Regions from separate parts of the Paenibacillus sp. J31P190 genome, predicted to be linked through region 1. Evidence: riboswitches for the same ligand, from Rfam matches in the RefSeq annotation. Region 1 holds a riboswitch; each other region holds the start of a gene.
The links. Region 1 has a riboswitch for cyclic di-AMP ahead of AC58U0_RS31685 (resuscitation-promoting factor). Riboswitches for the same ligand answer to the same signal wherever they lie in the genome.
Positions count from the first base shown of each region.

Region 1 (3,975 bases):
ACGCTGTAGTATTTTTGCATAATAATAGGAAGAAATGATGACAAGAAACAACACGAGACCGATGAAATTACTACGTGCTGCGTATTGCCAATAGCCCATGGATTCCTTCATATAATGTTCGAATCTTTGCTGCCATAAGATATGGGTGTTGATGTCCATATTTCTCATAACGAATCCCCTTGTACGAGCTTATAGAAAATGTCGTCTAGTGACGCTCCCGGAAGTTCGGTTTGCCCGCGTAATTCGACTAAATCACCCTGCGCAACCATGCGACCTCGATGAAGGACAACGTAGTTATCGCAATATTTTTCAATGGTTGACAAAATATGCGATGAGATGAGGAATGATGCTCCTTTATGTTTCATTTTGACCATTAATTCTAATAAGGAACGGATCGCTAAAGGGTCAAGGCCGAGAAAGGGTTCATCGATAATATATAACGAGGGTTCGATCAGAAATGCGTTCATAATCATGACTTTCTGTTTCATTCCTTTGGATAAATGGCTGGCGAAGCTGTTCAACTTGTCCTTCATTTGAAACTGCTCCAAAAGGGAGCTAGATCGAGCCGAATAGTCGTCCTTCGACAAACCGTAGGCCATAGCGGTTAGCTCAAGGTGTTCTCGGATCGTAAGCTCTTCGTAGAGCTCAGGACTTTCGGGTACATAAGCGTAAGTTGCGCGATAGGACAAAGGATTTTCAGCTAAAGTGAGTCCGTTGATTCGAATCGATCCTTTTTGCGGTTGAAGAAGGCCGAGAATGTTTTTGATTGTCGTACTTTTACCCGCACCATTAAGTCCGATGAGTCCCATCATTTCACCTTGACGGATAGAAAAGGTTAGGTCATGAAGAACAGGCTTTTTTGGTAAATATCCGCCGTATAAAGAGTCAACTTGTAGAATGGAGCCCATCTCATTGCCTCCCTGATTAGCAAATTATTGGTATTTATGAATCACTTTCCTATACGATCATTATAAACAAATTTGTAATTTAAGCCTAGTTTAGGGGTGGAAAGTTGAAAAGAGTTAGTATACGTACGTGAAAGTGAGATATAAGTAGAGATAAAGCTGTTTTTTTGCTCATTTAAGCGAATTTTAGTCGATTTAGCCCTTTTTAGTAGGTGTTAATCCCTTTACAGGTTAAGATTAACAGCGTAATATACTTTTCATAATAACTTAATAACCAATTTGCCATTTTTCCATTCGCTGAGTTCCATTTATGGGAACGGGGGAACCACTGTAAGCTGAAGAAGCATGCTTCTTGAGTGAACAGAGTGAGTAACAGGGGTGAATCTTTGAGTATACTTCGTATGCTCTTAGTAGGGCGACTCTCACGTCCGAATCCGTCAGCTAACCTCGTAAGCGTAAGAGAGGTAACGATTGTCGTTCGTGCTATTTGTGTATTTTATTATACCAACTAAGCCAGCGAGAAGAGTCCTCTTCTTGCTGGCTTTTTGTCTTCATAAAGGGCTATACACATTTCGGACGACTAAAAATTGCCCGGAATTCATATGAATGTTGAATAGGCAAACTGGTGTGGGACGACCAGAAGGCAGCGGTATAGCACCGTACTGCTGATGGCGAACACGTTAAGTTAAACTAAAAAACCTTAGTCGCGTCAAATCTAATCATGCTGTAACCTGGCGGCGAGGCTTTGAAGGAGGACCGAAGAAGTGGGCAGTATCTCTATTAGCGAGACCCATGTAAAACGATCATCCAGCATGTCCTTCGCATTGCGATGGAAGCATGAAAACTTGCGTTTGATTTTAAGTCTAGCCATAATTTCAATCGCAATGACTTTCATGTTTTTGGTGTTGTTGTACGGTACGGCTACCAAGAGCGTATCCGTGGTTGTGAATGGACAAGAAACTGTTGTGCAAACGAAGCAATGGGTCCTGCAACGCCTACTGGATGAACAAGCCATAAAGATTGGTGAACACGATGAAATTTCTACTGCGCCAACGACAACAATCAAGGGTGGAGACAAAATTGTCATCGAACATGCCTCACCGATTCAATTGACTGCTGATGGAAAGACCACCACTGTTTACACAACTGCAAGAACGGTAGAAAGTGCATTGCAACGTTTACATATTGCACTTGGGGAGCACGATCGTTTAACTCCCGAACCGACAACCGCTCTGAGCTCAGGCGATGAAATCAAAATCGTCCGTGTGAAAAAAGAGACGGAGGAAGTAACTGAGCCGATTGCGTTCGATACGGAAAAGAAGAGCGACGCGTCGCTGCTCAAAGGCAAAGAGCAAGTCGTCCAAGAAGGTAAAGAGGGCGTACTCTTGAAGAAGAAAGAAAAGACTTTCGAAGATGGTGTTTTAGTCGCGGAAGCAGTTGTGGGTGAAGAAGTACAAACAGAAAGTATTAATAAAGTCGTGTCCGTGGGCACGAAAAACCCTGTTGTTGTTCTCTCGTCTTCATCACCTAGTGTGGATGAGGTTTCGAAGAATGGTGTAACATTTGGGTACAAACAAATCCTGAAGAATGTGAAGTTGACTGCCTATTCGGCAGACGTGGCATCTACAGGTAAATCCGAAGGAACTCCTGGTTTCGGTAAAACCTATACAGGGACTACCGTGACAGAAGGCAGAACAATAGCTGTTGATCCTAAAGTTATCCCGCTAGGATGGTGGGTGTACATCGAGGGCATTGGCTTCCGCCGGGCTGAAGACATTGGCAGCGGTGTGAAAGGTCAAATGATTGATGTTTTCTTTGAAGATCATGGTTATGCCAATAAATTCGGAACGAAGCAAGGGTACACCGTGTATGTGGTAGGACCGAAAAAGCCATCTGAAAATTAACGTGTAAACGTCAGTTTCAGCGGGAAGAATGTCATATATACGTTGCCAAGTAACAACTTGGGCGAAAGAAGAGGGGACCCCTCTTCTTTTTCTGCGTTGATTATGAAAGTATTAGCTTTAGACTTAGCTCTGCATCAACCTTGACAAACGCGCTCGTCCCAGAAGGACGACGGAGTCGTTTATCCTTGGTACTGGGAAGGGAACCGCTAATGATTAAAGAAGTGATTGTCGTCGAAGGCAAGGACGATACAGCTGCTATTCGCCGAGCGGTAGAGGCGGATACGATTGAAACAGGCGGCTCTGCAATTGGACAAGCCGTACTAAAGCGTATTGCACTTGCGCAGCAGCGAAGAGGCGTTATTATATTCACGGACCCGGATCACGCAGGTGAACGGATTCGGAAGATTGTAGCAGCCAAGGTGCCTGGCTGCAAGCATGCCTTCATTACGCAGGAGCAGGCCGAGTACAAGGGTGATATCGGGGTCGAGAATGCGACGCCTGAGACGATCCGTCATGCCCTGCAGAGCCTTCGAACGGAATATGATGGTGCGGTTTCACAGCTGACCATGGAGGATCTCATGGCCGCTGGGTTGATTGTTCATGCTGAGGCGGCTTCTCGCCGGCTGATTGTGGGTAAAGCATTAGGAATTGGCTATTGCAATGGCAAGCAGTTTTATAAGCGCTGTGCAATGTTTCAAATCTCGCGCGAGGAATTTGAGGCGGCTTTGGAGCATTTGGAAGCTGATAAGTAAAATGGATGTTGCTATTGGTGTAGTTTCTACAACAAATCTCTTTCCAAATGGCTATTTTGCAACTTGAAGTTGCAGTTTGTACAACATTTTAAGCCCATTTATTGCGAAATGGCCTGTATAGGCTCCAAATTGTTGTACATTCTACAACAAAAAAGGGAAAAGGCGAGATTTAGGAAGCAATTGCTGCACTTTTTACAACATCATTCAACGATGAATAGGGATTCATTCATCCTGCAGCCTCGATTGAGCGTCGTTGACGATTGATCTTTATTTAAGACACCTCAATCTAGAGCAAAATAATTGAATGAGATTTGGTGCAGAGTTTTAAGGAGCATTTAAATGAAAATGAAGAATGTGAAATCCAGAACCTATAGATAATGAGGTCTATATCATGAATATACCCAACAATGAAGT
Region 1 covers NZ_JCAUAS010000028.1:61,736-65,710, reverse strand. Annotated here, with positions in the region: gene AC58U0_RS31695 (ABC transporter permease) at 1-168, opposite strand, end outside; gene AC58U0_RS31690 (ABC transporter ATP-binding protein) at 165-908, opposite strand; cyclic di-AMP (ydaO/yuaA leader) riboswitch at 1,191-1,376, shown strand; gene AC58U0_RS31685 (resuscitation-promoting factor) at 1,670-2,809, shown strand; gene rnmV (ribonuclease M5) at 3,019-3,561, shown strand; gene rsmA (16S rRNA (adenine(1518)-N(6)/adenine(1519)-N(6))-dimethyltransferase RsmA) at 3,953-3,975, shown strand, end outside.

Region 2 (3,975 bases), on a different contig from region 1:
TCAGCTTGGTAGAGCACCTGCTTTGGGAGCAGGGGGTCGCATGTTCAAATCGTGTCGTCCCGACCATCAATCCCATTTTAATATGCGGGCGTAGTTTAATGGTAGAACTTCAGCCTTCCAAGCTGATCGCGCGGGTTCGATTCCCGCCGCCCGCTTCACAGAAAAAGATCACCTTCGGGTGATCTTTTTCTACTTGTACGAATGTTTTGGGTTTGTTGGGGGGACGAAGGGAACCCTTATTTAACGCAGTTGGGTTCGCTTTATGGTATAGGGTGAAGGGGCCAGCCGGATTCGTATGCCTGAATGTGGGCTTTTTTCTTGCTTATAAGTCCGGGAAGTTGTACTTCGTGCAACAATTTCCTTGGTTTTCTACTCTCTTAGCTAGAGATGTTGTATGCTGTACAACAATTTAGCCTTAAATCGTTTAAATGGCCACTTTGGGTCTAAATTGTTGTATTTTTTGCAACACGCGCAGAGAAAAAGCTTGATTTGATTGACTAAAGTTGTACGTAGTACAACTTTAGTTGGTTGTGCGGGAAAGGATGAGAACCCGCAGGGGTTCGAACGTCCCCGAGGCTAACCCAATGCTGGGACAACTGATCTTCGTATGGAGCCAGTCACTTTATTACTTTGGAGATTCAATGGCGATCTGATCTGGTTCTAATTTCTAATGGGAGCGAAAAGAGGAATTATTCAATTTGTCGGGCTTGCTGGAGCACGAGAGGCTATTATCGGAGCAGCATACTTTCTGTGATTACAAACGAAATCAAAAGTGTAATAACTTCTCAAAGTGATAATTTCAATATTATCGCATTGAATCGGACGTGGATCGATATCGAATTAGTCATGCCTCAAGCCATAATCGCATATGCATGAAATCGAAGCTTGAACGATGACGTTCAGGCTTCTTCTTTGTGCTGAAAAAACACTTGCACAAACTAATTATATTAGTTAATATACTAATTAAGTTAGTATTTAGAAGGGAATGGGGATCGACATGTCATTTATTGTACTTATGCTCTTATTTACAGTTTTAGGTGGATGGCTGGAAAGCCGTGTTCTCAAGCGCTCGAAAAGGGAGGGAATGTAAATGTTTGCTGGACATTTTGGGCTTGCTGCAGCAGTGAAAGCAAGAACACCGGAGGTGCCGATCTGGGCGCTCATGCTTAGTACTCAGCTGCTTGATGTTGTATTCGTACCCTTATTTCTTTCTGGTGTTGAAACGATCGATACAAGCATCGGTACGGGTTATGGGGAATGGATTATTCACGCTGATTACACACACTCATTAGTTGGGGCGCTGCTCATTGCTATCTTATCAGGTCTATTGGCTTGGAAATTATGGGGGAAAAGAGGAGGCACAGCTATAGGAGCGCTTACCTTCAGTCACTGGGTACTTGATCTTCTCGTTCATCGTGCAGATATGCCATTCTTACCGGGGAATGTTGGAGGACTTCCATTAGTAGGATTTAGTCTGTGGCAGTGGCCGTGGGTGAGTGCGGCTCTTGAGATTATTCTCATGGTTGTTGGGGCTATTCTTTACTTTCGCACACTTCGTAATACCGCTAAACTGTCAAAAGATAACTTAATATGGCGTGCACATCTTGCAGGGGGAGTCATGGCCGTTCTATTGATCGCCTCATTTATTTCAGATTTTGTCTTGCATTTATAATCCATTGGAAACTATTACCACTATGCAAAAGTTGAAAGTAATAGTTCAACTATGCTAGTCTAACATAGACAAAAAATGCCGAATCTCGGAGCAGCAAAAGCTCTGGTACGGGGGACTTCTTTAATTTGGGGTGAATGAATGCTCGGCTGTTTTACTAAACTGAGCGCGCTAGGGAAACCTCTTCCCGAACCCGTCAACTAACCTCGGAGGCTTCAAGGAGGCAAGGTTTTTGAAATTTTTCACAAAAAGCTTTATTTGCTCATGCGCACTTGTTGGTGCGGCAGTATCCATTTTTTCCGCTCCCTCGGTTCAAGCAGCATCAGGTTCATCTTCATCCACTGTAAAAGTCCAGGTCAATGATGAGTTGGTTCAGTTCCCAGAAGTACAGCCATTTATTGACAACGCAGGAACGCTGCAAGTTCCTTTGCGAGTACTGTCTGAGAAATTGGGTTATCAAGTAGGCTGGGCGAAACAAGAAAGCGAAATAGTGGTTACGTTGAAGAGCAAGCAGCAGACGATTCAACTTACAACCGACGAGAAGCAAGCGATCGTTAACAGTAAGAAGATTAGTCTGGAAAGCAGTCCGACGCTTTATCAAGGTAATACGTATGTACCCTTGCGTTTCATTACTGAAACATTCGGTTCTCCGATTGAGTGGAATGAAGCGAATCGTATCGCGATTGTGAATGTCGATGGCAAGTCGCACAAGCCAGCCTGGATTGCACCGCCACCTGCACCAGCTCCAAAGGTAGCAGCGGTAGCTATACCTTCCATGTCTGATCAAATCGTGCAAACAGCAAATACGTTCATGGGCACACCTTACGTTTGGGGAGGCACAACACCCAGAGGGTTTGATTGTTCCGGATTTGTGCGCTATTTGTACGAAGCTAAAGGCATTGATCTACCCAGAACTTCGGTTCAAATGTACGATCAAGCTGGAACCAGGGTTACAGACTTGAAGGTTGGAGATCTTGTGTTTTTTGCAGCAGGCAGTGTAAATCATGTTGGAATTTATCTGGGGAATGATCAATTCATTTCAGCGACAACGTCTAGAGGTGTAACGATAGATAGTCTCGCCAGTTCATACTGGGGATCCAGATATGTGGGAGCCAAAAGAGTTCTGTAAGTAAACCATGTGGTGAAAAAGGATTAAATCATTGGGCATTTGTTTTCTATGAATCTTTCGAATGAAAGCATAGAAGGCAAATGTTCTTTTTTTATGCGAAATATTGCGATTTTTATCGAAATTTTATGGTTTTTAGCCTATAATGAAGAAATGTTTGGAAGAAAGCAGGTGACACGAACGGCATGCAATTAAGTGTCTGGAAAAGTTGGTTTTATAAAAAAAGACATTCGAATAAAGCAAATAGCATGTATATCGTGGAACAAGGTCCTGCCATACCAGAAGAGATTCGGGGAGTCATTGATCGATTTTTTCTTACGTATAATCATTTCAAAGGGGCAAGAAGCCTACAGACGGATACGTTTATAAGAGAAGTATTTTACGCAACGAAACAGGATCCGAAGGATCAAAGGACAATTGAAGAGATGGAAGCTTATATTCAGCAGAAAAATGTGCATCGCTTGCGATTGAAATCCTTTGTTGTCGATGAGTATCTTCGTATAGGCGAAAAGGTTTGCATGATTGGTGTGACGAGGGAATTCAGTAATAATCAGAGAAATCGCGTGCTTTATTTTCTAACAAAAGAGGATCAGTCTTGGCGCTTTCATCATATCGCAAGGTCTCACCATGGGACTGTTCTAGATAAGTTTCAAGTGAATGAGCAAACGGGGTTCGTGGTTGGAAATGAAAAAGCCGCTCTCCTCTTTCTGACACACTCCGGGTCTGCCGATGCATCTACCTTTATATTGGGTGATTATGTGCATGTGGAAGGTTATTTGGAAGTGGAGCCAGAGGTGAGCAGCCAACTGTATTACCGTATTGTACGAATGAATCGTGTGCACTAAAAGCGAAGTGAAACCCGGTAAAGCTGTGGATCCCATTGGATCTGTCCGCCTAAGGATTCAATAATGGCTCGTAAAGGCATATAAATATGACCTTCTAGTATGGTAGGTGCTTCAGGGAGTACGACTGATTGCCCATTCACAGTCATCACGGAATGATCCGGCCGAAGCTCAAGATTAGTAGAACCATGATGAACAGTTAATGTACGGGTTGTCCCATTCCATTCAAATTTGGCACCGATTCTTTCTAGAATGCCCCGAAAGGGTACCATACTTGTTTCTTGCAATAAATACCCACGGAACTCATGTACGAATTGTCCATTTACTTCTAATTGGAT
Region 2 covers NZ_JCAUAS010000011.1:185,650-189,624, reverse strand. Annotated here, with positions in the region: tRNA gene AC58U0_RS20515 (tRNA-Pro) at 1-66, shown strand, start outside; tRNA gene AC58U0_RS20510 (tRNA-Gly) at 85-155, shown strand; gene AC58U0_RS20505 (permease) at 1,091-1,672, shown strand; cyclic di-AMP (ydaO/yuaA leader) riboswitch at 1,739-1,899, shown strand; gene AC58U0_RS20500 (C40 family peptidase) at 1,902-2,798, shown strand; gene AC58U0_RS20495 (hypothetical protein) at 2,981-3,640, shown strand; gene AC58U0_RS20490 (stalk domain-containing protein) at 3,637-3,975, opposite strand, start outside.
Region 2: another riboswitch for cyclic di-AMP. It lies ahead of AC58U0_RS20500 (C40 family peptidase); the one in region 1 lies ahead of AC58U0_RS31685 (resuscitation-promoting factor).

Region 3 (3,975 bases), on a different contig from region 1:
CAACTTTGGTCTTGCCAATTTCTGGTTTTCGCATATTCCGAAGAATCGGATCGAGTCATTTCTGCAGAGTTTCCATCAACGTCTAGGCACAGGGGCCCGCGTCTTTATCGCCGATAATGTTTACGTACCCGGAAGAGGCGGAGAGCTGATAACGAATGAACATAGCGAGGATACCTACAAAAGACGTGAGCTGGCTGACGGATCCATGCATGAAATTATCAAAAACTACTACTCGTATGATGAACTGATTGACATTTTTAAGCCTATATCTCAACATTTGCGAATATTTGTGGGAAGCAGCTTTTGGTATGTCAGCTACACAGTTACTTAATCGTGTAGATAGTTTATTGGCAGCAATTAATCACGATATCCATTAGACCAACAAAAAAAGCTTAGTCATGGCAGCCCGCGGCTGCTTTCTGACTAAGTTTTTTCCATATGAAATTCAACATCGCCAATCTAATTATTTATTACTTTCGTTTTCGTTTTGTCGTCTTTTCATTACGTTATTCACTAAATTTTGAGTTGCATCTTGCGTGGATGCAGTTACGTTTTCAATGGCGTTCTGTACATAATTCGTTGCAGATTGCACCCCGTTTTTAAAGATACTCGTTTTGTTTAGATTAACGTTATTTGTATTGTCAGACATCGTTTATACCTCCAATGATAGATTACCTCTTGATCTCATCGTTTTTCATAATCGCGTTTAACTTCTACTCAGCGTCCATATCAGCGGCAGCATCAAAGACGTTTGCCTTCGGCACCTGAGTTATATCTTCCTTTTGCTGCACCCAGTAACCGACGTTACGATACCAGTACTGAAACGAATCGTCCAATTGCTGCTCTCGGTTACGATCCTCGTTAACATCGGAGTCAACTTCTATCTCCTCTCCGAGAAGCCCGCTATTACGATTCTGTTTTCGATTGATATCATCCGATGTATTCATGTTGAATTTCCCTCCTAAACATTCTTATCCTGTTGATCTGACTCAGCAGTTACGTTAGTTCAAATCTGAACCTTACATCATACCGCCCCTCCATCCTTGTATGGATTAATCTGCATTGATAGGGTCCGATTTATTCAAAAAAGCACGGTATAATATCCTGTGAATTGTCATCTCAAAGAGTGAGAATGATGGAACCTTATTTGTTCAAAGGGGGAACAACCGAAATGGGGGTAACATTCACTGCTTCTGTTATGAAAGCACAGGGAAAAAACGCCATTGGAATATGACGCAGTTTTCGGAGTCCCTAATGCCCGGAAGTAAATTTAAGGCCGAGAACGCCAACTAAGATCAGAATCATGAATAAGATCCTTAGTAAACTAATGGGCTCATCGAGAAAAAGGGTGCCGATAATAATTGCACCAACAGCGCCAATTCCAGTCCAAGCCGCGTATGCTGTGCCGATGGGGAGAGTTTTCGTTGCTGCCGCTAGAAAATAGAAACTTACAATCATCCCTGCGATCGTGACGCTGGAAGGAACTAAGCGTGTAAAACCATTAGAAAATTTCAATGAGATCGCCCATACTACCTCAAATACACCTGCAATAACGAGATATAACCATGCCATGATGAATCACTCCTCTTGAATTTGTTATACGTTCCTATTTAGTCGCAAAAAAAGGAAAAAGCCTGGAAGTTATATCGCTAAAGCGATATGACTCCCGGGCTTTTTCCCCTCCGTGACCACAGCGTATTCGCTGAGTGTTTCCCCTCGGACCAGTCTGGCGATGAACGCCACGGAACCCTAGAAAACAATATGCCGCTATTATAGAACGGCTAACATACGATGTCAAGTTACAAGGTTAGTAAATGAATAAAAGCCCTGAAAGCTGCTCTTTCGAGCGGAGCTTGTCCGGGCTTTATTCATGAATCGTGCAAGAAATTACTTGGATTCAGCAGTTAATTGGTTGTAGATATCATCCCACAAAACACGTCGGGCCGATACATACCGCTTCGCGTAATAAGATTGGCTAAGTTTGTTTTTCACGATACCTTCATTGGATGCAGAGTGAATGAATTCACCATCTCCAAGGTAGATACCTACGTGAGAAATACCTTTGCCGCCGCTTGTGTCAAAGAACACAAGATCACCTTTGCGAAGATCTTTTTTGTCAATCCAGTAGCCTTCTTTATTCTGAGATGCTGAGCTATGCGGAAGGTCAATGCCGAATTTGTCGAAAACGTATGCGGTGAAACCAGAGCAATCAAAGCCTCTTGTTGTCGTTCCCGCATCTCTGTACGGAATTCCGAGCAATCCGTCAACCGTTTCATCCAAAGTGGATTGTGACGCAGACACACTTCCTAAACCTACACTCAAAAACAAAACAAGACTAAAAACAAGAGCAACAATCTTTCTCAACTGCTTGTCTCCTTCCGGTGCCTACGAGGTTAGCTGGAGGGTTCGGTTGAAGGTTCCCTATGATCCCTGTCTTGCAAGATCAATTCACCCGGTGTGGTTCCCCCGTTTCCCCAAGAAATGAGGAATTCGGCATGAAATATTTGGTTTTTTGATGCTAGTCCTTGTAATTCGTCATAAACATCGAAATTCCTCCTTTTCTATGCGATTTGCCTTAAAAATATGTAAAATATTTCGGAAAACGCAAAAAAAAGCCCCTTTTGCAAGGGGATGAAACAAGATGAGCTAATTTCAGCTTATTTTATTGTTTTTAACCGTCCATTTTGGCAGATAGAAGCTGATATTGGGAAGTTATGGCCCACATTTGAAAGAAAATGTGGAAAAGCGGAAAGAGCTGATAAATGATTAGCGCTACCAGACCTGCCCATAGGTAAGTTGCTGTGACAGTGACCCCTGCCAATAGTCCCGAGGCGAGCAGGAGGATAAGCGCAAGCCCGATAATAGGAAGCAAACTGCGAACGAATGTGATGACGGTGGACAAAATGCCAAGTTTGGCAGCAATCGCGAATTGCACGTACATAAAAAGAAGATGTATGAGAAAGCCGTAGACGAGCATGCCCAGCAACCAAGGCAGCAATTGAAGAGCTGCTTGCTCATACGAAGCGGTATGTGCGAATTGCCTCTGCGCTTTTGGAAACAGCCATATGAGCGGCAGCAAGGAGAGTGAGATTCGAACGACATATGCAATTAGGAATGGGAGCATGAGCTCCTTGATGCCTCGGAAAAAGCGATAGCCGGCATTTTGCTGGGAATGGGTCAGCGAATAGTAGACGCCGCTATTCAACATTGGGGTGAGCACCATGCGAATAACAAGTAGAGCAGCCAGCCACCAAAGGTAGGAATGGCTAAGATCGGTTTTGACCAGTTGGAACTGTCCTTCAGCTAGAAATAGCTGCAGCGCTTGCTTCGGCTGCTCGCCACCTGGATAGCGGTGCATGAGAGGGACGAGAACACCCTGTACAAGCTTATACAGCAGGATGCCCCAGCCCATCTGATACAGGAACAAGACGATCGTGGCGAAAGGTTGCCGTAAAGCCGCCCTGAAGCCAGACTTGATATAAGTTGCCACAGTTGTCCCTCCTAAGAGTTTTCCGTAGGAAAACTTACTTCGTAAGCATTACCTGAGTTTTGCTTTAGCAAAACTGGCATCGTAAGCATAACCTGAGTTTTCCGTAGGAAAACTTACTTCGTAAGCATAGGATAAGCCTAGCCGCTTACCAGGCGACCCAGCCGAAAATGGCTTGCAGGAATTGAATGAGACCGAGATTCCAACGGATTTTCCACTTCGTATCGACTTGCGTTTGCATAAAATTGTTAATGTGTTTATTTTCCAGCACGAGCGAGTAATTAGGATCAATTCGAACCCAGTCTACAGGAGTCTTGTGGGTTAATTTGAATTCAATACTGCTTTCTTTTCCATCCCATGTTTTATCCAACACTGTGCCGTCAGAGAAATGGAATTGGATCGGCACTTCGGGTGAATTGCCGCCTCGTTTGGAGATGAGTACGGCACTTTCGTAGGACTCTGCCCCTTTGCTGCCCACGGATTTGACG
Region 3 covers NZ_JCAUAS010000038.1:25,647-29,621, reverse strand. Annotated here, with positions in the region: gene AC58U0_RS34665 (methyltransferase domain-containing protein) at 1-331, shown strand, start outside; gene AC58U0_RS34660 (hypothetical protein) at 464-649, opposite strand; gene AC58U0_RS34655 (hypothetical protein) at 714-947, opposite strand; gene AC58U0_RS34650 (DMT family transporter) at 1,252-1,572, opposite strand; guanidine-I (ykkC/yxkD leader) riboswitch at 1,662-1,764, opposite strand; gene AC58U0_RS34645 (C40 family peptidase) at 1,888-2,364, opposite strand; cyclic di-AMP (ydaO/yuaA leader) riboswitch at 2,368-2,506, opposite strand; gene AC58U0_RS34640 (hypothetical protein) at 2,672-3,490, opposite strand; gene AC58U0_RS34635 (M1 family metallopeptidase) at 3,636-3,975, opposite strand, start outside.
Region 3: another riboswitch for cyclic di-AMP. It lies ahead of AC58U0_RS34645 (C40 family peptidase); the one in region 1 lies ahead of AC58U0_RS31685 (resuscitation-promoting factor).